DNA from 2 places in the Bradyrhizobium sp. ORS 86 genome. Region 1 is predicted to be linked to the other one. Evidence: predicted binding sites of a transcription regulator. Region 1 holds the regulator's gene; the other holds the start of a gene.
What was found. The regulator PhoB, encoded in region 1, activates phosphate uptake and scavenging genes when phosphate is short. The targets are predictions, from matches to a motif close to TGTCATNNANCTGTCAT.
Positions count from the first base shown of each region.

Region 1 (9,671 bases):
GCGCCTTTGTCGGCGGAGTGCTTGTACCACGAAATGATCCACGCCATGCCCCACATGATGAGAATGCCGCAGACGCTGATCAAGGCGTGCAGTGCGGCACCGCCCGACACCTCGGCGAGCACGAAATGACCGGCAAAGGCGAGGAAGACACCGAGGCAGAATATCTCAAGCGAATGCTGACCGCACAGGATCAAAGGTCGCAGCCAGGGCGATTTCAGCCCCGGCCAATCCTTGGGCAGGAAGCGCATAGTCAACGCGGCAAGTGCCAGGAAGTGCGCGAAACGCAGCACGTCCAGGTCGGTCTTGTTGATCGGATACATCCACTGCTCGATGATCTTCGGCATGACGTGACCGAGCTGCGGCACGTGCCAGGTCAGCGTCACGAAGAACGCCGCGACCAGATAGGCGATGCAGATCCACATCGTGATCGGCGACGCCAGGATGCGCGACATCCGTCGCGCGCCGCCGAGCGCGCACCAGGCGCCGAACACGAACAGCAATTGCCAAGCGAACGGGTTGAACGCCCAGACGCCGTTCGGATAGGCCGACAGGTAAAGGTCGAACTGCCAGGTCAGTGCATAGAGCAGCACCGACAGGCCGAGCGTGACATCGGGCTTCCACTTCATCAGCCACAGGATCAGCGGCAGGAACAGCATCAGCACGATGTAGAGCGGCAGCACGTCCATGTTGACGGGGCGGAAGCGCAGCAGCAGCGCCTGGACGATGGTGACATCGGGCTGCTTGAGGAAATCCATGATCCCCATCTCTTCGGTGTAGAGCGGGTTCTCGAACGAGGTCGCGACGTAGGAGATTTCAGCGAGAAAGATCGTGAACAGGAAGACGTGCGCGACATAGATCTGCCAGACCCGGCGCAGCACCCGCGCGGTCGCGATCGTGAAACCCGCCTCCTGCATCGCGCGTCCGTAGACGAACGCTGCGGTGTAGCCGGAGATGAAGATGAAAATCTCGGTGGCGTCGGAGAATCCGTAGTTGCGGATCGTGAGCCAGGTCAGAAGATTGGTCGGCAGATGATCGATGAAGATCAGCCAGAGCGCGAGCCCGCGGAACAAATCGAGCCGCAGCTCACGCTCGCCCGCCGCCGGCAGCGTGATCGCCGGCGCGACCGCCTTGGTCTTGGCCGCCGTGGCTTCCGCCGCGGGCGAACTCGCTATGGGATCGGCAATCGAGCTCATCAAGCACCATGTCGGCTGCGGGATACTCGCACGCCATGCTGAGAAGACAATATCGGTGCGCGACCTGCGGACAAAGCGCTGGCAGCGGCGGCATGCCGCCGCGCTCTAGGACGGAACTATGTTGAAACCGCGATGAACCGGTCCGGAATGGACCGGCCTTTCGCCGCCCCGGCACCGATTGGTTCCGGCGGCTCAATTCGGTATGATGGCGCTGTCTCAGCGATCCGGAACGCCGCGACCGACTTTCCGGACCACGCTCCAGCACCATCGGAATTTGCTGCATGTACCGCGCCGTAACCCGCCAGATCGAAGTCACCGTCGAGCCGAACTTCATGCCGGATCGCTCGTCGGTCGAACGGCGTGAATATTTCTGGTCCTACACGATCGTGATCATCAATTCCGGCCCGGAGACCGTCCAGTTGCGCACGCGGCACTGGATCATCACCGATGCCACCGGCCGCCGCCAGGAGGTGCGTGGCGAAGGTGTGGTCGGCGAGCAGCCGGTGCTCGCCCCCGGCGAACGCTTCGAATACACCTCGGGCGTACCGCTGCCGACTGCCTCCGGCTTCATGACCGGCAGCTACCTGATGGTCAGCGAGAGCGGCGAGCGCTTCGAGATCGACGTGCCGACCTTCTCGCTCGACAGCCCGAGCCCGGACGGCAAGCGCGTACTGAATTAGCCTAAGATGTCATGCCCCGCGCATGCGGGGCATCCAGTACGCCGCGGCCTTTTCATCGTTCACAAACGTCTCTGGAATACTGGGTCACCCGCTTTCGCGGGTGACGACGCGCTCGTTGTGGCGACGACCGTGCCCTACTCCACGCCCGCTTCGTCTGGCGTGAATTCGTAGACCGACGAGCAGAATTCGCAGGTCACGACCACCTTGCCGTCCTTGACCATGTCGGCGCGATCCTTCGGCGTGAAGCTCTTGAGCATCGCGGACACCGCGTCGCGCGAGCAGGAGCACTGCGCGCGCAGCGGTTGCGGAGTGAAGACGCGGACGCCCCGTTCGTGGAACAGGCGGTAGAGCAGCCGCTCGCCGGAGAGATCGGGATCGATCAGCTCGACATCCTCGACGGTCGAGATCAGCGACTGTCCTTCGACCCAGGCGTCATCCTCGGGCACGCTATGCGCGATCGTGCCCTCCGGCGCGTCGCCGGGATGCAGATCGGCCTGCTTGGCGCGTTCCGGCGCCTTCGGCAGGAATTGCAGCATGATGCCGCCGGCGCGCCAGTGCAGCTTGCCACCTTCGCCGCCGCGCATCTCCTCGCCGACCGCAAGACGGACCCGCGTCGGGATCTGCTCGGAGCGCAGGAAATACTCGTGGGCCGCATCTTCCAGGCTGCCGCCCTCCAGCGCGACCAGCCCCTGATAGCGACTCGTCTTCGAGCCCTGGTCGATGGTCATCGCCAGATGCCCCTTGCCGAGCAACTCACCGGAGCTGAGGCCCGGCGTGAGGCGGGCGGCGTCGTAGCGCGCATAAGCACGCAACTGGTCGGGCGCCCGGAAATCGACGATCAGGAGCGAGACCGGGCCGTCGGTGCGGGTCTGCAGGATGAAGCGGCCCTCGAACTTCACCGACGAGCCGAGCAGCGTGGTCAGCACGATCGCCTCGCCCAGCAGCTTGCCGACCGGCGGCGGATAATCGTGCTTGTGCAAGATCTCGTCGAGCGCCGGGCCGAGCCGGGTCAGCCGGCCGCGCAGGTCGAGCGCGTCGACCTCGAAGGCCAGCACTGCGTCGTCAACCGGAATGGCCGATGGCGCGCGGGTTGGCGCCTCGGCAGCGATTTTGGTGTCGGGGGATTGTGGAACCATGGCGCTCTATCTGGGGTCTCGGACCACAAAACGAAAGGGGTTCAGCATACCGAGGATCGACGTCGTCCCTGCGAAAGCAAGGGACCAACCACAGGATTTTCTCGCGGCACAAGGCGTCTCCCCTCGTGCCTCTTTCAGGGGTCGCGGCGTAAGAGTCCCGGCTCGCGCGGAGCCTGTCATCGGGCGCGCATTCGCGCGACCCGTTGGCTTGGCCGGGACGACAGTCTTGTGGTGGCCTTACGCGACCGCGTCAAAACACCAGGCCAGAATGCCCTTCTGCGCATGCAGGCGGTTTTCCGCCTCGTCGAACACGACGGACTGCGGACCGTCGATCACCTCGTCGGTGACCTCTTCGCCGCGATGCGCCGGCAGGCAGTGCATGAACAGCGCGTCGGGCTTGGCGAGCGACATCAGCTTGGCATTGACCTGATAGGGCCTGAGCACGTTGTGGCGGTGCTCGCCCTCCTTGTCGCCCATCGACACCCAGGTGTCGGTGACGACGCAGTCGGCGCCACGGACCGCGGCCTCCGGATCGCTGCCAAGCACGATCGGCGCGCCGGTCGCCTTGATCCAGTCGCGCATCGCCTTCTTCGGTGCGAGCTCCGGCGGCGTCGCCACGTTGAGATTGAACTTGAAGCGCTCGGCGGCGTGCGCCCAGGAGGCGAGCACGTTGTTGTCATCACCGGTCCAGGCCACCGTCTTGCCCTCGATCGAGCCGCGATTTTCCTCGAAGGTCATCAGGTCGGCCATCACCTGGCAGGGATGCGAGCGTCGCGTCAGCCCGTTGATCACGGGAACGGTGGCGTGCGCTGCGAGCTCCAGCAGCGCATCGTGGTTGAGGATGCGGATCATGATCGCATCGACATAGCGCGACAGCACGCGCGCGGTGTCGGCGATGGTCTCGCCGCGGCCGAGCTGCATCTCGGCGCCGGTCAGCATGATCGATTCACCGCCGAGCTGGCGCATGCCGACGTCGAACGAGACCCGCGTACGGGTCGATGGACGCTCGAAGATCATCGCCAGCGTCTTGCCTTCGAGCGGCTTCTTGCCCTTCTCATGGGCCTTCAGCTTCGCCTTCATGGCGGCACCGGCCGAGAGCATGTTGCGCAACTCGCCGAGCGGCAATTCGTTGATGTCGAGGAAGTGGCGGACCGGCTTGCTCATCATCCGGCCGCCTTCTTCGGCTGCGCCGCCGACAGCGCGGAGCAGGCGCGCTCGAGACTTCCGATGGCCTGGTCGATTTCGGCCTCGGTCACGATCAGGGGCGCGAGGAATCGCACGACATTGTCGCCGGCGCCGACGGTGAGCAGCTTCTGCTCGCGCAGCGCGGTGACGAGGTCGCCCGAGGGCACCACGGCCTTAACACCGATCAACAGGCCTTCGCCGCGCACGTCCGAAATCACGCCGGGATAGCGATCGACGACCGAAGCAAGCTTCTGCTTGAGCAGCAGCGACATCCTCTGCACGTGATCGAAAAAGCCGGGTTTGAGCATCACGTCGAGCACGGCATTGGCCGCCGCCACCGCCAGCGGATTGCCGCCGAAGGTCGAACCGTGCGAGCCCGGTGCCATGCCGGCCGCAGCCTTTGCGCTCGCCAACACCGCGCCGATCGGGAACCCGCCGCCGAGCGCCTTCGCGAGCGACATCACGTCGGGCGTCACGCCGACGCGCTTGTAGGCGAACAATTCGCCGGTGCGGCCCATGCCGGTCTGCACCTCGTCGAATGCAAGCAGCAGGCCGTGCTCGTCGCAGAGCTGGCGCAGCGCCTTGAAGAAGGCTTGCGGGGCCGAGCGCACGCCGCCCTCGCCCTGCACCGGCTCGATCAGGATGCCGGCGGTGTGCGGTCCGATCGCCTTCTTCACGGCCTCGATGTCGCCGTGCGGAACCTGGTCGAAGCCGTCCATCGGCGGACCGAAGCCCTCCAGATATTTGGCGGAACCGGTGGCGGCGAGCGTTCCGAGCGTGCGACCGTGGAACGCGCCTTCGAAGGTGACGATGCGGTAGCGCTCGGGATGTCCCTTGGAGAAGTGATAATGGCGAACCAGCTTGATCACGCCTTCCGTCGCTTCCGCGCCGGAATTGCAGAAGAATACGTAGTCGGCAAAGCTCTGCTCGCAGAGCCGCGCGGCGAGCGCCTCGCCGTCCGGGCTCTTGAACAGGTTCGACATGTGCCAGAGCTTGGTCGCCTGTTCCTGGAGCGCCCTGACCAGATGCGGATGCGCATGCCCGAGCGCGTTCACCGCGACGCCCGAGGTGAAATCGAGATAGCGGTCGCCGTTGGTTGCGATGAGCCAAGCGCCCTCACCGCGCTCGAAGCCGAGATCGACCCTGGCGAAGACGGGAAGCAGATGCGACGTGGCGCTGTTGGTCATGGCAATCACTGACGGGTTTGAGGCCGACAATTGCCGCGTGCCTTGACGCCAGCGCAGCAACGGCCAGCTTCGGAAAACAAAACGTGCCGCCTTTTCGGGCGGCACGTGGCGGGCATTGTATGCTGCGGGCAGTCTCTGTCAATCGCTACGAAGTGGCCTTCCTGCAGTGCGAAACGCGCGCAATCCGGAGCATTCCGGTGAGGTGGAAAAGCCTCATTGCAATGCATAAGTGTCGGAACATGTGGACGCGCTGCCGCGGACTCTTGCGCCAGAGTCACGCCATATTGTAGCGTTTGGACTGTCGGATACGACATCTCGTGCGGCAGTACTGGACCCTCTAAGTAGCTTTCGTTCTGCGTACACGTTCGGGCGCAAAACCGCGTCCGGCGAGGGCTAAGGGATTCTGACCGCAGGGATATTTGTCAGATTTGGCTCGCAGCGCCGCTCCGATGACTGGCCGGCGCAAGGCGAAGGGAAGAATGCGATGACGGTATTGACCTGGTCCGATGATCGCGTCGAGCAGCTCAAGAAGCTCTGGGAGGCGGGCCTGTCGGCCAGCCAGATTGCGGCGGAACTCGGCAATGTGACGCGAAACGCCGTGATCGGCAAAGTGCATCGGCTTGGCCTGTCCGGCCGTGCCAAGGCCCCTTCCACCGCTGCCCCGCGACAGCGCAAGGCCCGTCCCGCCCAACACATGATGCGGGTGGCGCGTCCGGTCTCGCGCGGCAACACCGCGCTCGCCCACGCCTTCGAGGTCGAGCTGGAGCCGGATCCGGTCGCCTACGACAATGTGGTGCCGATGAGCCAACGGCTGTCGCTGCTCGAGCTGAACGAGGCGACCTGCCACTGGCCAGTCGGCGACCCCTCGAGCCCCGAATTCTTCTTCTGCGGCGGCAAGGCGCTCACCGGCCTGCCCTATTGCGCGCACCACTCGCGCATCGCCTACCAGCCGGCTGCCGACCGGCGCAGGCCCGCCAACAAGCCGCCGACCCGGTGAGTAGCATAGGCCGTGGAAACAAAATCCCCGCGCAAGCGGGGATTTTTTTGTGAAGGGACCACCTCTACGTCACCAGCGTCGTCCTGCCGCAGGCCGGGCCCCATACGCTGCGGCTTGTGTTGTGAACGGGACTCGTCGTTCCAACTTCGCGCAACAATTTGCATTCGGGGTTATGGGTCGCGGCTTTTGCCGGGACGACGCTGTGGTTATTTGCTGCCGCGCCTTACGGCTGCGGCTCCGCCTTGGCGAAGCGGTCGTCGAGCGCATAGCCGGCACCGCGCACGGTGCGGATCGGATCCTGCTCGCGGCCGGGATTGAGCAGCTTGCGCAAGCGGCCGATGTGCACGTCGACAGTCCGCTCGTCGATATAGATGTCGCGGCCCCAGACGCTGTCGAGGAGTTGCTCGCGGCTGAACACGCGGCCGGGATGCTCGAGGAAGAACTCGAGCAGGCGATACTCGGTAGGCCCGAGATCGATCGGCCGGCCGGAGCGCGCGACGCGACGCTTCTCGCGGTCGAGCTCGATATCGCCGTAAGTCAGCACGGTCGCGAGCCGCTCAGGGCTCGCGCGGCGCAACAGGCCCCTCACGCGCGCCAGCAGCTCCGGCACCGAGAACGGCTTGACGATGTAATCGTCGGCGCCGGTGGCGAGGCCTCGCACCCGCTCGCTCTCCTCGCCGCGCGCCGTCAGCATGATGATCGGAAGCTGCTTGGTCTCGGGTCGCGCCCGCAGGCGGCGGCACAGCTCGATGCCGGAGAGGCCGGGCAGCATCCAGTCAAGCACCACGAGATCGGGAACACGCTCCTTCAGCCTTGTGTCGGCATCGTCGCCGCGCCCGACCGTCTCGACGTCGTAGCCTTCCGCGTCGAGGTTGTAGCGCAACAACGTCGTCAGCGCTTCCTCGTCTTCGACTACCAGAATGCGTGCGCTCATCGGTCTATGGTCTTTCTCTGTGTTGATCCGTTGCCCGAACGCGAACCAGCACCTTCAGCTAGCCGTTGCCCGGCACTGTGGTGGCAAAGGTGGTCATGTCACCCTTCGGGCGCTTGTCGGTGATCTGCTGGCCTTCGATCATGTAGAACACGGTTTCGGCGATGTTGGTGGCATGGTCGCCGATCCGCTCGATGTTCTTGGCACAGAACATCAGATGGATGCAGAACGAGATGTTGCGCGGATCCTCCATCATGTAGGTGAGCAACTCGCGGAACAGCGAGGTGCAGATCGCGTCGACCTCCTCGTCGCCCTTCCAGACCGCCATCGCGGCCGGCAAATCGTGTGCGGCGTAGGCGTCGAGCACCGACTTGACTTGCGACAGCACCAAGTCGGTCATGTGCTCCAGGCCGCGGATCAGCTTCAGCGGCTGGAAATCGCTCTCCAGCGCCGCGACCCGCTTGCCCATGTTCTTGGCAAGGTCGCCGATCCGTTCGAGGTCGGTCGCCACCCGCATTGCGCTGACGATCTCGCGCAGGTCGATCGCCATCGGCTGGCGGCGCGCAATCGTCAGCACCGCGCGCTCCTCGATGATGCGCTGCAGGCTGTCGATCTCGACGTCGGCGGCGACGACGCGCTTGCCGAGCGCGACGTCGCGGCGGATCAGCGCATCGACGGACTCGGTGATCATGCGCTCGACGAGGCCGCCCATCTCGGCGACCAGGCGGGTGAGTTCCTGCAGGTCGCTGTCGAATGCCTTGGCGGTATGTTCAGAAACCATCGCTTGTCTCCTCAGCCGAACCGGCCGGTGATGTAGTCCTGGGTGCGTCGATCACTCGGCGAGGTGAAGATCTTGTTGGTGTCGTCGAACTCGATCAGTTCGCCAAGATACATGAAGGCGGTCTTGTCGGAGACGCGCGCCGCCTGCTGCATGTTGTGGGTAACGATCGCGATCGTGTAGTCCTCGGACAGTTCCTGGATCAGCTCCTCGACCTTGGCGGTCGAGATCGGATCGAGCGCCGAGCACGGCTCGTCGAACAGGATCACCTCGGGTCGCACCGCGACGGTGCGCGCGATGCACAGGCGCTGCTGCTGGCCGCCGGACAGCGAGAGGCCCGAGGCGTTCAGCTTGTCCTTGACCTCGTTCCACAGCGCGCCGCCGCGCAGCGCCTTTTCGACCCGGTCGTCCATCTCGGACTTCGAGATCTTCTCATAGAGGCGGATGCCGAAGGCGATGTTCTCATAGATCGTCATCGGGAACGGCGTCGGTTTCTGGAACACCATGCCGACCCGCGCGCGCAACAGGTTGAGGTCGAGCTTGGGGTCGAGGATGTTGGTCTGGTCCAGCATCAACTGGCCGACGGCGCGCTGACCCGGATAGAGATCATACATCCGGTTGAAGATGCGCAGCAGGGTCGACTTGCCGCAGCCCGACGGGCCGATGAACGCCGTGACGCGGTTGGTACCGAGCGTCAGGTTGATGTTCTTCAGCGCGTGGTGCTCGCCGTAATAGAAGTTGAGGTTGCGCACCGTCACTTTCGGCGGCGCCTCTGGAAGCGGCACCTGGGGGACGTGGCTCGCGGCAGTCATCGAAACGGAAAGCTCGGTCATTTTGCGGCCCTTTCGGCACCTAGGATGCGCGCGCCGATATTGAGCGCGAGCACGGTGAAGGTGATGAGCAGTGCACCGCTCCAGGCCAACTCCTTCCAGTAGGCATAGGGGCTCTGCACGAAGTTGTTGATGGTCACCGGGAGATTGGCCATCGTGCTGGTCAGGTTCAGGCTGAAGAACTGGTTCGAGAGCGCGGTGAACAGCAGCGGCGCGGTTTCACCCGCGACGCGGGCGGTGGCCAGCAACACACCGGTGATCAGACCCGATCGGGCGGCACGATAGGCGATCCGCTTGATGACCAGCGAACGCGGCAGGCCGAGCGCGCTTGCCGCCTCGCGCAGCGGATTAGGCACCAGCAGCAGCATGTCCTCGGTGGTGCGCAGCACGACCGGGATCACGATCACCGCGAGGGCCAGGGAGCCGGCGATCGCCGAGAAGCCGCGCATCGGCACCACCACGGCGCCATAGATGAACAGGCCGATGATAATCGACGGCGCGCTGAGCAGGATATCGTTGATGAAGCGGATCACCGAGGTGAGTTTGTCATGTCTACCGTACTCGGCAAGATAGGTGCCGGCGAACAGGCCAAGCGGCGCGCCGATACCGACCCCGATCACGGTCATGATGATCGAACCGACGATGGCGTTGAGCAGACCGCCTTCGGTCGAGCCAGGCGGCGGGGTGTTCTGGGTGAAGAGCTGCACGCTCAGCCCTGCGACGCCGTTGTAGAGCAGCGTGAGCAGGATCAGCG
Region 1 is NZ_CP120699.1:7,333,370-7,343,040, forward strand. Features, by position in the region: gene P6U25_RS33930 (OpgC domain-containing protein) at 1-1,193, opposite strand, end outside; gene apaG (Co2+/Mg2+ efflux protein ApaG) at 1,475-1,873, shown strand; gene P6U25_RS33940 (Hsp33 family molecular chaperone) at 2,008-3,009, opposite strand; gene argF (ornithine carbamoyltransferase) at 3,247-4,173, opposite strand; gene P6U25_RS33950 (aspartate aminotransferase family protein) at 4,173-5,381, opposite strand; gene P6U25_RS33955 (GcrA family cell cycle regulator) at 5,866-6,378, shown strand; gene phoB (phosphate regulon transcriptional regulator PhoB) at 6,602-7,312, opposite strand; gene phoU (phosphate signaling complex protein PhoU) at 7,371-8,090, opposite strand; gene pstB (phosphate ABC transporter ATP-binding protein PstB) at 8,102-8,920, opposite strand; gene pstA (phosphate ABC transporter permease PstA) at 8,917-9,671, opposite strand, start outside.

Region 2 (9,671 bases), 760 kb from region 1:
CGTCGACGCCGACGATGCCGAACGGATTGCCGTAGCGGCCGAGGAAGCGCCGGGCGTTGTCGGGCGCGTCCTTGTAGTTGATGCCGATGATCTGGAATCGCTTGTCCTTGCCGAGGTCGGTCAGCAGTGGCGCCTCGTCGTGGCAGGGCACGCACCAGGATGCCCAGACGTTGACGACGCTGACCTTGCCCTTGAACACGGTGGGATCGAGACCCGGAACCGGCACGCCGTCCTTCACCAGGCCGTCGAGCGCGGGCAGCGCCGTCTGCGGCGCCGGGCGGCCGATCAATGCCGACGGAATCTTCGAGGGATCGTCGCCATAGAGCCGCAGCAGGAACAGGCCGGCAAGCCCGAGGAAGATGATCAGCGGCAGCGCCACCAGCCAGCGCCGGCCCTGCGGCGGGGAATCGGTGGCCTGCTCGCTCATCGGATCTCTCTCGCGCTGCGCCCGGAGCGCCGCGTCACGCCGCTGGCCTCAATCTGTTTGAGGCGGGCCTGCTGCCGGCGATAGTCGGTGACGATCCAGAGGATCAGCAATAGCACCACGGCCGCGACCAGCAGGTAGGACGTCACGATGAAGGGCGCGTAGGGTCCGAGCGACATCGTCAGGCCGCCCCGATTTCGTTCGACGCGGTTCCTTCGCGCGAGCCGCTGCCGGTTTCGCTGGTAAACGCGATGCGGCTGGCTTGCATCATCTGCAGGCTGCGCACGCGGCGGCGCAGGATCTCGTTGCGCATCGCCGCCAGGTGCAGCGTGACGAACAAGAACGTGAACGCCAGCGCCATCACCAGCAGCGGCCACAGGAACGCCTTGTCGAGCGTCGAGCCGCCCATGCGGAACACGGAGGCCGGCTGATGCAGCGTGTTCCACCAATCGACCGAGAACTTGATGATCGGGATGTTGATCGCGCCGACCAAGGTGAGGACCGCCGCCGCCCTTGCCGCACGCGAGGGATCCTCCACCGCGCGCCACAGCGCCATCAGGCCGAGATACATCAGGAACAGGATCAGCACCGAGGTCAGCCGCGCATCCCACTCCCAATAGGTGCCCCACATCGGCCGGCCCCACAGCGAACCGGTGACCAGCGCAAGGAAGGTGAAGGCGGCACCGATCGGCGCCGCGGCCTTCGCCGCGACATCGGCCAGCGGATGGCGCCACACCAGTGTGCCGAGCGCGGCGACACTCATGACGCCCCAAACGAACATCGACAGCCAGGCGTTCGGCACGTGGATGAACATGATCTTCACCGTGGCGCCCTGCTGGTAATCATCGGGCGCCATGGCCGATTGATAGAGGCCGATCGCGAGTAGGATCGCGGTCGCGCCCGCCAGCCATGGCAGGATGCGTGCGGTCAGCGCCAGGAACCTGGTCGGGTTGGCAAGGTCGATCAGCGTCATAGCACCCTGATAGTCGTCTGATGTGTCGCAGGCAATCGGCCGAAGTGCTCTCGTCAAGAATTGATCGGGCGCAATGTCAGTCCAGCCCGTGCCGCAGGCTCGCGGCAGCGGCAAACGGGCCGATCACGAAGCTGACGAGAGAGAGCGCGCAGAGGATCGAGAACGGCGTTCCGAACGGCACCGGGCCGGATATCGCGGCCTGCGATGCCGCAACGCCGAAGATCAGCACGGGGATCGACAGCGGCAGCACCAGCACCGCCAGCAACAGCCCGCCCCGATGCAGCGTCACGGCCAGTGCCGCGCCGATCATGCCGGTGAAGGTCAGCGCCGGCGTTCCCGCGAGCAGCGTCAGTGCGACCGCCAGCGTCGCGCTGCCGTCGAGATTGAGCAGCAGGCCGAGCGCAGGCGTCGCCACGATCAGCGGCAGGCCCGCCGCGAGCCAGTGCGCCAGCGCCTTGGCCGCGCAGGCGAGTTCCAATGGCGTCCGGCTCATCACGAGGAGGTCGAGCGAGCCGTCGTCATGGTCGGCCATGAACAGGCGGTCGAGGGTGAGCAGGCTTGCCAGCAACGCGCCAAGCCAAAGGATCGCGGGGCCGAGCCGCGACAGCAGCGCGAGATCCGGCCCCACCGCAAACGGCATCAGCACCGTGACGGCCAGGAAGAACAGCACGCCGATCAGCGCGCCGCCGCCGACGCCGACGCGCAGCGCGATCCTGATGTCGCGACGGATCAATGCAGCGAGCGCGGTCATGCCGCGCCTCCCATCCGCAGGTCGCGCGATTCGAGTCCGAGCGGTAGGTGGGTCGCGGCGATGATGAGTCCGCCGCCCGCGAGATGATCGCGCATCAATCCGACGAACAACTCCTGGCCGGCAGCATCCAGCGCTGATGTCGGCTCGTCGAGCAGCCACACCGGCCGTCGCACCGACAGCAGGCGCGCGATCGACAGCCGGCGGCGCTGGCCGGCGGAGAGATACGCCGCCGGCAGATGCGCGGCGTGGTCCAGCGCCACGGCGGCGAGGCACTGTTCGGCGTCCTCCGCCTTGCCACCGAGGAATTCGCGCCAGAACGACAGATTCTCAAGCACGCTGAGCGCCGGCTTCAGCGCATCGCGGTGGCCGAGATAGTGTGCCTGTTCGGGCAGGCTCAGTTCGACATCGCCGCCGTCCAATGCGATCGCGCCCTCGACGGGAACCAGCAGCCCCGCAATGACGCGCAGGAGCGACGTCTTCCCCGAGCCGTTCGGGCCCGTGACAGCGACGATCTCGCCGGAGGAGGCCGAAAAATCCAGACCGGAAAACACCTCACGGCCGCCGCGCACGCATGTCAGATTTCGCCCCGAGAGCCGCATGTTTCTCCTTGTCACAGCCCTCTGAAATCTTTGGCTACCGCGTGAGAATTTTTGGGTCGCGCAATGCTGTCGCACGCTTGTCGGTGTGGCGGCGCTTCTAGAAAGATTCTATAAGCCCGGAACTTGATGCAGCACACAGTCGGCGGCCGCAAGTCACCTGGCCGATCCTCACGGCCGGCGCGGTCGACGGTGTTAAAATACCTCTCATGGGTATAACTGAGAATTGGGATTCCTCGCATGACCTCGCTCGACAGCTTCAAATGCCGCAAGACCATGAAGGTCGGTGGCAAGACCTACGTCTATTACAGCCTGCCCCAGGCAGAGAAGAACGGACTGAAGGGTATCTCGAAGCTGCCGTATTCGATGAAGGTTCTGCTGGAGAACCTGCTGCGCAATGAGGACGGCCGCACGGTCAAAAAGGACGACATCGTCGCGGTCTCGAAATGGCTGAAGAAGCGCCAGCTCGAGCATGAGATCGCCTTCCGTCCGGCGCGGGTGCTGATGCAGGACTTCACCGGCGTTCCGGCGGTGGTCGATCTCGCGGCGATGCGCAACGCGATGCAGAAGCTCGGCGGCGATGCCGAGAAGATCAATCCGCTGGTGCCGGTCGATCTCGTCATCGATCACTCGGTGATCGTCAACTTCTTCGGCGACAACAAGGCGTTCGCGAAGAACGTGGTCGAGGAATACAAGCAGAATCAGGAGCGCTACGAGTTCCTGAAGTGGGGCCAGAAGGCGTTCTCGAACTTCTCGGTGGTGCCGCCCGGCACCGGCATCTGCCACCAGGTTAATCTCGAATATCTCGCGCAGACAGTGTGGACCAAGAAAGAGAAGATGACGGTCGGCAAGAAGACCGGCACCTTCGAGGTCGCCTATCCCGACTCGCTGGTCGGCACCGATTCGCACACCACGATGGTCAACGGCCTCGCCGTGCTCGGCTGGGGCGTCGGCGGCATCGAGGCCGAAGCCTGCATGCTCGGCCAGCCGCTGTCGATGCTGCTGCCGGAAGTGGTCGGCTTCAAGCTCAAGGGTCAGCTCAAGGAAGGCGTCACCGCAACCGACCTCGTGCTGACGGTCACCCAGATGCTGCGCAAGCAGGGTGTGGTCGGCAAGTTCGTCGAGTTCTTCGGCCCGGGCCTTGACTATCTCTCGGTCGCAGACAAGGCGACCATCGGCAACATGGCGCCCGAATACGGCGCGACCTGCGGCTTCTTCCCGGTCGACGCTGCGACCATCGACTACCTGAAGACCTCGGGCCGCAAGGCTGATCGCGTCAAGCTGGTGCAGTCCTACGCCAAGGCGCAGGGTCTGTTCCGCACCGCCAAGTCGGCCGATCCGGTGTTCACCACCACGCTGACGCTGGACCTCGGCGACGTCGTGCCGTCGATGGCCGGGCCGAAGCGCCCCGAGGGCCGCATCGCATTGCCGTCGGTCGCCTCCGGCTTCGCCAGCGCACTGGCCAACGAGTACAAGAAGCCTGATGGTGAGGAAAAGCGCTACGCCGTCGAGGGCCGCGATTTCGATCTTGGCCATGGCGACGTCGTGATCGCCGCGATCACCTCCTGCACCAACACTTCGAACCCGAGCGTGTTGATCGGCGCCGGCCTCTTGGCGCGCAATGCGGCCGCCAAGGGCCTGAAGGCCAAGCCGTGGGTGAAGACCTCGCTCGCGCCGGGCAGCCAGGTGGTTGCGGAATATCTCGCCAATTCCGGCCTGCAGAAGGATCTCGACAAGGTCGGCTTCAACCTGGTCGGCTTCGGCTGCACCACCTGCATCGGCAATTCCGGCCCGCTGCCGGAGGAGATCTCGAAGTCGATCAACGACAACGGCATCGTCGCCGCCGCGGTGCTGTCGGGCAACCGCAACTTCGAAGGCCGCGTCTCGCCGGACGTGCAGGCGAACTACCTCGCCTCGCCGCCGCTCGTGGTCGCGCATGCGCTTGCCGGCACCGTGACCAAGGATCTCGCGGTCGAGCCGCTCGGCATCGGCAAGGACGGCAAGCCGGTGTTCCTGAAGGACATCTGGCCGACGGCGAAAGAGATCAACGCCTTCATGAAGAAGTATGTCACGGCGACGATCTTCAAGAAGAAGTACGCCGACGTGTTCAAGGGCGATACCAACTGGCGCAAGATCAAGACCAGCGAGAGCGAGACGTATCGCTGGAACATGAGCTCGACCTATGTGCAGAACCCGCCTTACTTCGAAGGCATGAAGAAGGAGCCCGAACCGATCGCCGACGTGGTCGATGCGCGGATCCTTGCGATGTTCGGCGACAAGATCACGACCGACCACATCTCGCCGGCCGGTTCGATCAAGCTCACCTCGCCCGCCGGCAAGTTCCTGAGCGAGCACCAGGTGCGTCCTGCCGACTTCAACCAGTACGGCACGCGCCGCGGCAACCATGAAGTGATGATGCGCGGCACCTTCGCCAACATCCGCATCAAGAACTTCATGCTGAAGGGCGCCGACGGGAATATTCCGGAAGGCGGATTGACCAAGCATTGGCCCGACGGCGAGCAGATGTCGATCTACGACGCGGCGATGAAGTACCAGCATGAGGGCGTGCCGCTGGTGGTGTTCGCCGGCGCCGAATACGGCAACGGCTCGTCGCGCGACTGGGCCGCAAAGGGCACCCGCCTGCTCGGCGTGCGCGCGGTGATCTGCCAGAGCTTCGAGCGCATCCATCGCTCCAACCTGGTCGGCATGGGTGTGCTTCCACTCACCTTCCAGGAAGGCACGTCATGGTCCTCGCTCGGTCTCAAGGGCGACGAGACGGTCACGATCCGCGGGCTCCAGGGTGACCTGAAGCCGCGTCAGACGTTGACTGCCGAGATCACGTCGAATGGCGGTGGCAAGAAGGAAGTCCCGCTGCTCTGCCGGATCGATACGCTCGACGAGCTCGATTACTATCGCAACGGTGGCATCCTGCACTATGTGCTGCGCAAACTCGCCGCCTAGGCCCTTTGTTTGAGCATGATCTCCGCGCAAACGCCTTGCGTTTGTCGCGGGGGAAAACCGCTTCACACTTTTCCGGATCATGCTCCAACGCGGATTTGTGATCAGTGCCTCACCGCTTAGTGAGTAGCGGCTAAAAAGAAGGCGGCCTAAGAAAAGGCCGCTTTCTCGCGTTTTGGGGCACGCGGTTCAGGGACAACTTCATGCTCCGTACAAATACGGATGGAAATCATCACGACTGGTTCGCAGTATGACAGCGATGATGGCCTATAATCGTATCTCGCGATGGTCCAGCGCGCTCGGTATCTGCGCAATCGTCGCCATCATCCGCCCTGCCCACGCCGACCCGCGTGCTGTCGTCGAACTCTTCACCTCACAGGGATGCTCGTCCTGTCCGCCAGCGGATAAGATCATCGGCGATCTTGCGAAAGATCCGAGCGTCATCGCGCTGAGCATGCCGATCGACTATTGGGACTATCTCGGCTGGAAGGATACGCTGGCCGATTCGCGCTTCAGTGCGCGTCAGAAAGCCTATTCGCATATGCGCGGCGATCGCGATGTCTACACGCCGCAGGCCGTGATCAACGGCTCGGCGCATGTGATCGGCAGCGATCGCGCTTCCATCGAGAGCGCCATCAAGGACACCGACAGGAGCGCGGGCGTGATGTCGGTGCCGGTGTCGATGACGCTGACAGGCAAGCAGATCAATGTTTCGGTGGCGGCGTCCAAGTCGCCGGCGGCAGCGCGTGGCGAAGTCTGGATCTGCTCGATCTCGAAATCGGTGCCGATCTCGATTGGACGCGGCGAGAATCGCGGCCGCGAAATCACCTACCACAATGTGGTCCGCAATCTGCTGAAGGTCGGCGACTGGAACGGTTCGTCCGGAAGCTGGACCGTGCCGCTGGAAAACATCACGCGCGAGGGCGTCGATGCCGCCGCGGTGTATGTCCAGGATGGCAGTCGGGACAGGCCGGGCCCCATGCTCGGCGCAGCATTCACGTCACTACACTAAGGTGCGCATGATTGCCTTTTGAGGCCGGCGTCACGCTTTGAGCGAACGCAGGCCTGAGGGCCGCGGGCCGTCTCTCCGAGACATCACCAATATCCGTCCCGAAATCTGTTGCGTTGAGGGTGGCCAGACTCCGCGCGTTTCGATCGGGCGTGAAGGTGGCCAAAAACAAAAAGGACCAACTTTCGTTGGCCCAGTGTTGGGGATCAACTCCCCCGCGTACAGGCCCGATCCCGACGGCCCCGGGGGGCTGGGGGCTGAGGAATCCGGAACCGAAAGGACCGGGCCAACGCAGGGTTTTCTTTTCGCAGAGCAGCGGGGCGGGCGGTGGGCGGAAGTTGGGCAGCAATATGATTCCGCTAACGTTCCCGTGACTCTTTTTTGGACAATCCGTCGCGCCCCTGACATGGTTTACGCCTGCTTTGCATTGTGAATGGCCCCTTGCGATGCCCCTCGCTTAGCGCGATCATGTCAGCCTCGTGACGATCCCGGAGAACGACACCGGCCTTCGGAACAAGGTCGTCACCGGGATGACAGGAGGCGCTCGATGAGTTTGATGTCGGAGGACACTGATCCGAGCGGGATGCGCGCCGTGGCGCGCCCCGCCGCCGCGGCCCAGCCCAACCGCGTGACCTTCAATCGACTTGAGCTCAATCGCATTCTCAATCTGTATGGCCGCATGGTCGCCGATGGCGAGTGGCGCGACTACGCGATCGACTTCCTGAAAGAGCGCGCCGTGTTCTCGGTGTTTCGCCGGGCCTCCGAAGTGCCGATCTACCGGATCGAGAAGGACCCGCGCCTCGCGCGCAAGCAGGGCATGTACAGCGTGATCTCGGCAACAGGCCTGATCCTGCGCCGCGGCCATGAGCTGGAGCGCGTGTTGCTCGTGATCGATCGCAAGCTGGCGTTGGTCTAGGTGGACCAATTCAACGCCGTAGCCCGGATGGAGCGTAGCGCAATCCGGGTTTGCGTCCGCGGATAAACCGGCCCCCGGATTTCGCTTGCGCTCCGTCCGGGCTACGGATCTTGGCTAATCCGTTGGCACCGTTCCGGCACCTTCGCCGAGCTCGCGCTGCATCATCACGGTATCGAGCCAGCGGCCGAACTTCAGGCCGACGCTCGGATGCGTCCCGATCATCTGGAACCCGCATTTGCGATGCATGCCGATCGAGCCGGCGTTGGCGGAATCACCGATCACGGCGATCATCTGCCGAAAGCCGCGGGCTCCACATTCGGCGATCAAGCGCTCCATCAGTTGCAGGCCGATGCCGCGGCGATGGAGCGCGGGATCCAGATAGACCGAGTTCTCGACCGTGAAGCGGTAGGCCGGTCGAGGCCGATAGGGGCCGGCATAGGCATAGCCGACCACGCGACCCTCGTGCGCGGCGACGAAATAAGGAAAGCCGCCATCGATCAGCGCCCGGTAGCGGCGGGTCATCTCGGTGAGGTCGGGCGGAATCAGCTCGAACGTGGCGGTGCCGAAACGCACCGCATGCTCATAGATCGCGGTGATCGAAGGAAGGTCCGCCTCAACGGTCGGCCTGATTTCCGGAATTGACATGGCGCGACACTATTTTTGCTCCGCGCAAAAGAAAAGCCCCGGCCGTTGGGCCGGGGCTCTTCGATCTGTCCGGTCGGCGTTGCGCGTCAGTCGCGCTGGCCGAGGAGCTGCAGCAGCAGCGTGAACAGGTTGATGAAGTTCAGGTAGAGCGAGAGAGCGCCGGTGATCGCCGCACGCTCTGCCATCGCGCCGCCCTGCGAGGCGTAACCGTAGATGTAGTCGTTCTTCAGCCGCTGGGTGTCCCAGGCGGTGAGACCCGCGAACACCAGCACGCCGACCACCGACACGATGAACTGCAGCGCCGAGCTCGCCAGGAACAGGTTGACCAGGCTGGCGATGATGATGCCGATCAGGCCCATGAACAGGAACGAGCCCATGCCGCTCATGTCACGCTTGGTGGTGTAGCCGTAAAGGCTGAGCGCACCGAACGTCGCCGCGGTGATGAAGAACACGCGCACGATCGAGGTGTGCGTGTACACCAGGAAGATCGACGACAGCGACAGGCCCATCAGCGCCGAGAACACCCAGAACAGCAACTGGGCGGTCGAGGGTGCCAAGCGGTTGATGCCGGCCGAGATGACGAACACCATCACGAGAGGGGCGAGGATGAACAGCCACTTCAGCGGGCTGACGAACATCGCGTAGCCGAACTGCGTCAGATAGGCATTGCCAAACTTCGCGACGGCGGCGGACGGATCGCCGGTCACCGCAGCCATGTAGACACCGAGCGCGGCAAAGCCGGTGATGGCCAGGCCGATGCTCATGTAGTTGTAGATGCGCAGCATGTAGGCGCGCAGACCGGCGTCGACGGCCGCAGCGTCAATGCGCCCGGCGGCCCGGCCGAAAGGAGAAGCGTAGTTGCGGTCTAGGTCCGACATGGTCGAATTCCCGTGGTTGGTCCCGGTGGAGCGCAAGGGATTTGCGGCGCCGGTCGTAAATCTATCTCAGATGGCGCGGTTTGCCGAACATTAATTCGGTGTCATCAAACCGATCATCCGACCCGGTTGGTATGTGGGAAATTAACACATCCGACGCAAGCTTCCACGCGCGGCCGAATGTCGCTCTGGCCCGGCATTTGCAGTGAAATACGGTGTCGGCGGCGCTACAAATTGTCACAAATTCCGCAGCACCGAGGCGGGTTTCTGATTCAGCGCCAGCAGCGTTCCGGCCAGCCCCAATCCGACCGTGACGATCAATGCTGCGACCACGACCAGCGCGGCGCTGCCGGCCTGCCAGATGAAGCTCAGTGTCATGAGCCGCGTCACGATCAACCAGGCCGCGATCGAACCGGCGATGACTCCGAACGCGGCAGTTGCAAAGCCGATCATCAGATACTCCAGCGCGTAGGCGCCGAGCAGTCGTGCTCGCGTGGCGCCCAACGTCTTGAGGATCACGGCGT
Region 2 is NZ_CP120699.1:387,469-397,139, forward strand. Features, by position in the region: gene P6U25_RS01825 (DsbE family thiol:disulfide interchange protein) at 1-427, opposite strand, end outside; gene ccmD (heme exporter protein CcmD) at 424-603, opposite strand; gene P6U25_RS01835 (heme ABC transporter permease) at 606-1,397, opposite strand; gene ccmB (heme exporter protein CcmB) at 1,474-2,148, opposite strand; gene ccmA (heme ABC exporter ATP-binding protein CcmA) at 2,145-2,747, opposite strand; gene acnA (aconitate hydratase AcnA) at 2,985-5,705, shown strand; gene P6U25_RS01855 (DUF1223 domain-containing protein) at 5,953-6,714, shown strand; gene P6U25_RS01860 (DUF2794 domain-containing protein) at 7,259-7,627, shown strand; gene P6U25_RS01865 (GNAT family N-acetyltransferase) at 7,742-8,272, opposite strand; gene P6U25_RS01870 (Bax inhibitor-1/YccA family protein) at 8,359-9,150, opposite strand; gene P6U25_RS01875 (ABC transporter permease) at 9,385-9,671, opposite strand, start outside.
Region 2: the regulator PhoB is predicted to act here: its motif matches at 7,180-7,196, upstream of P6U25_RS01860 (DUF2794 domain-containing protein).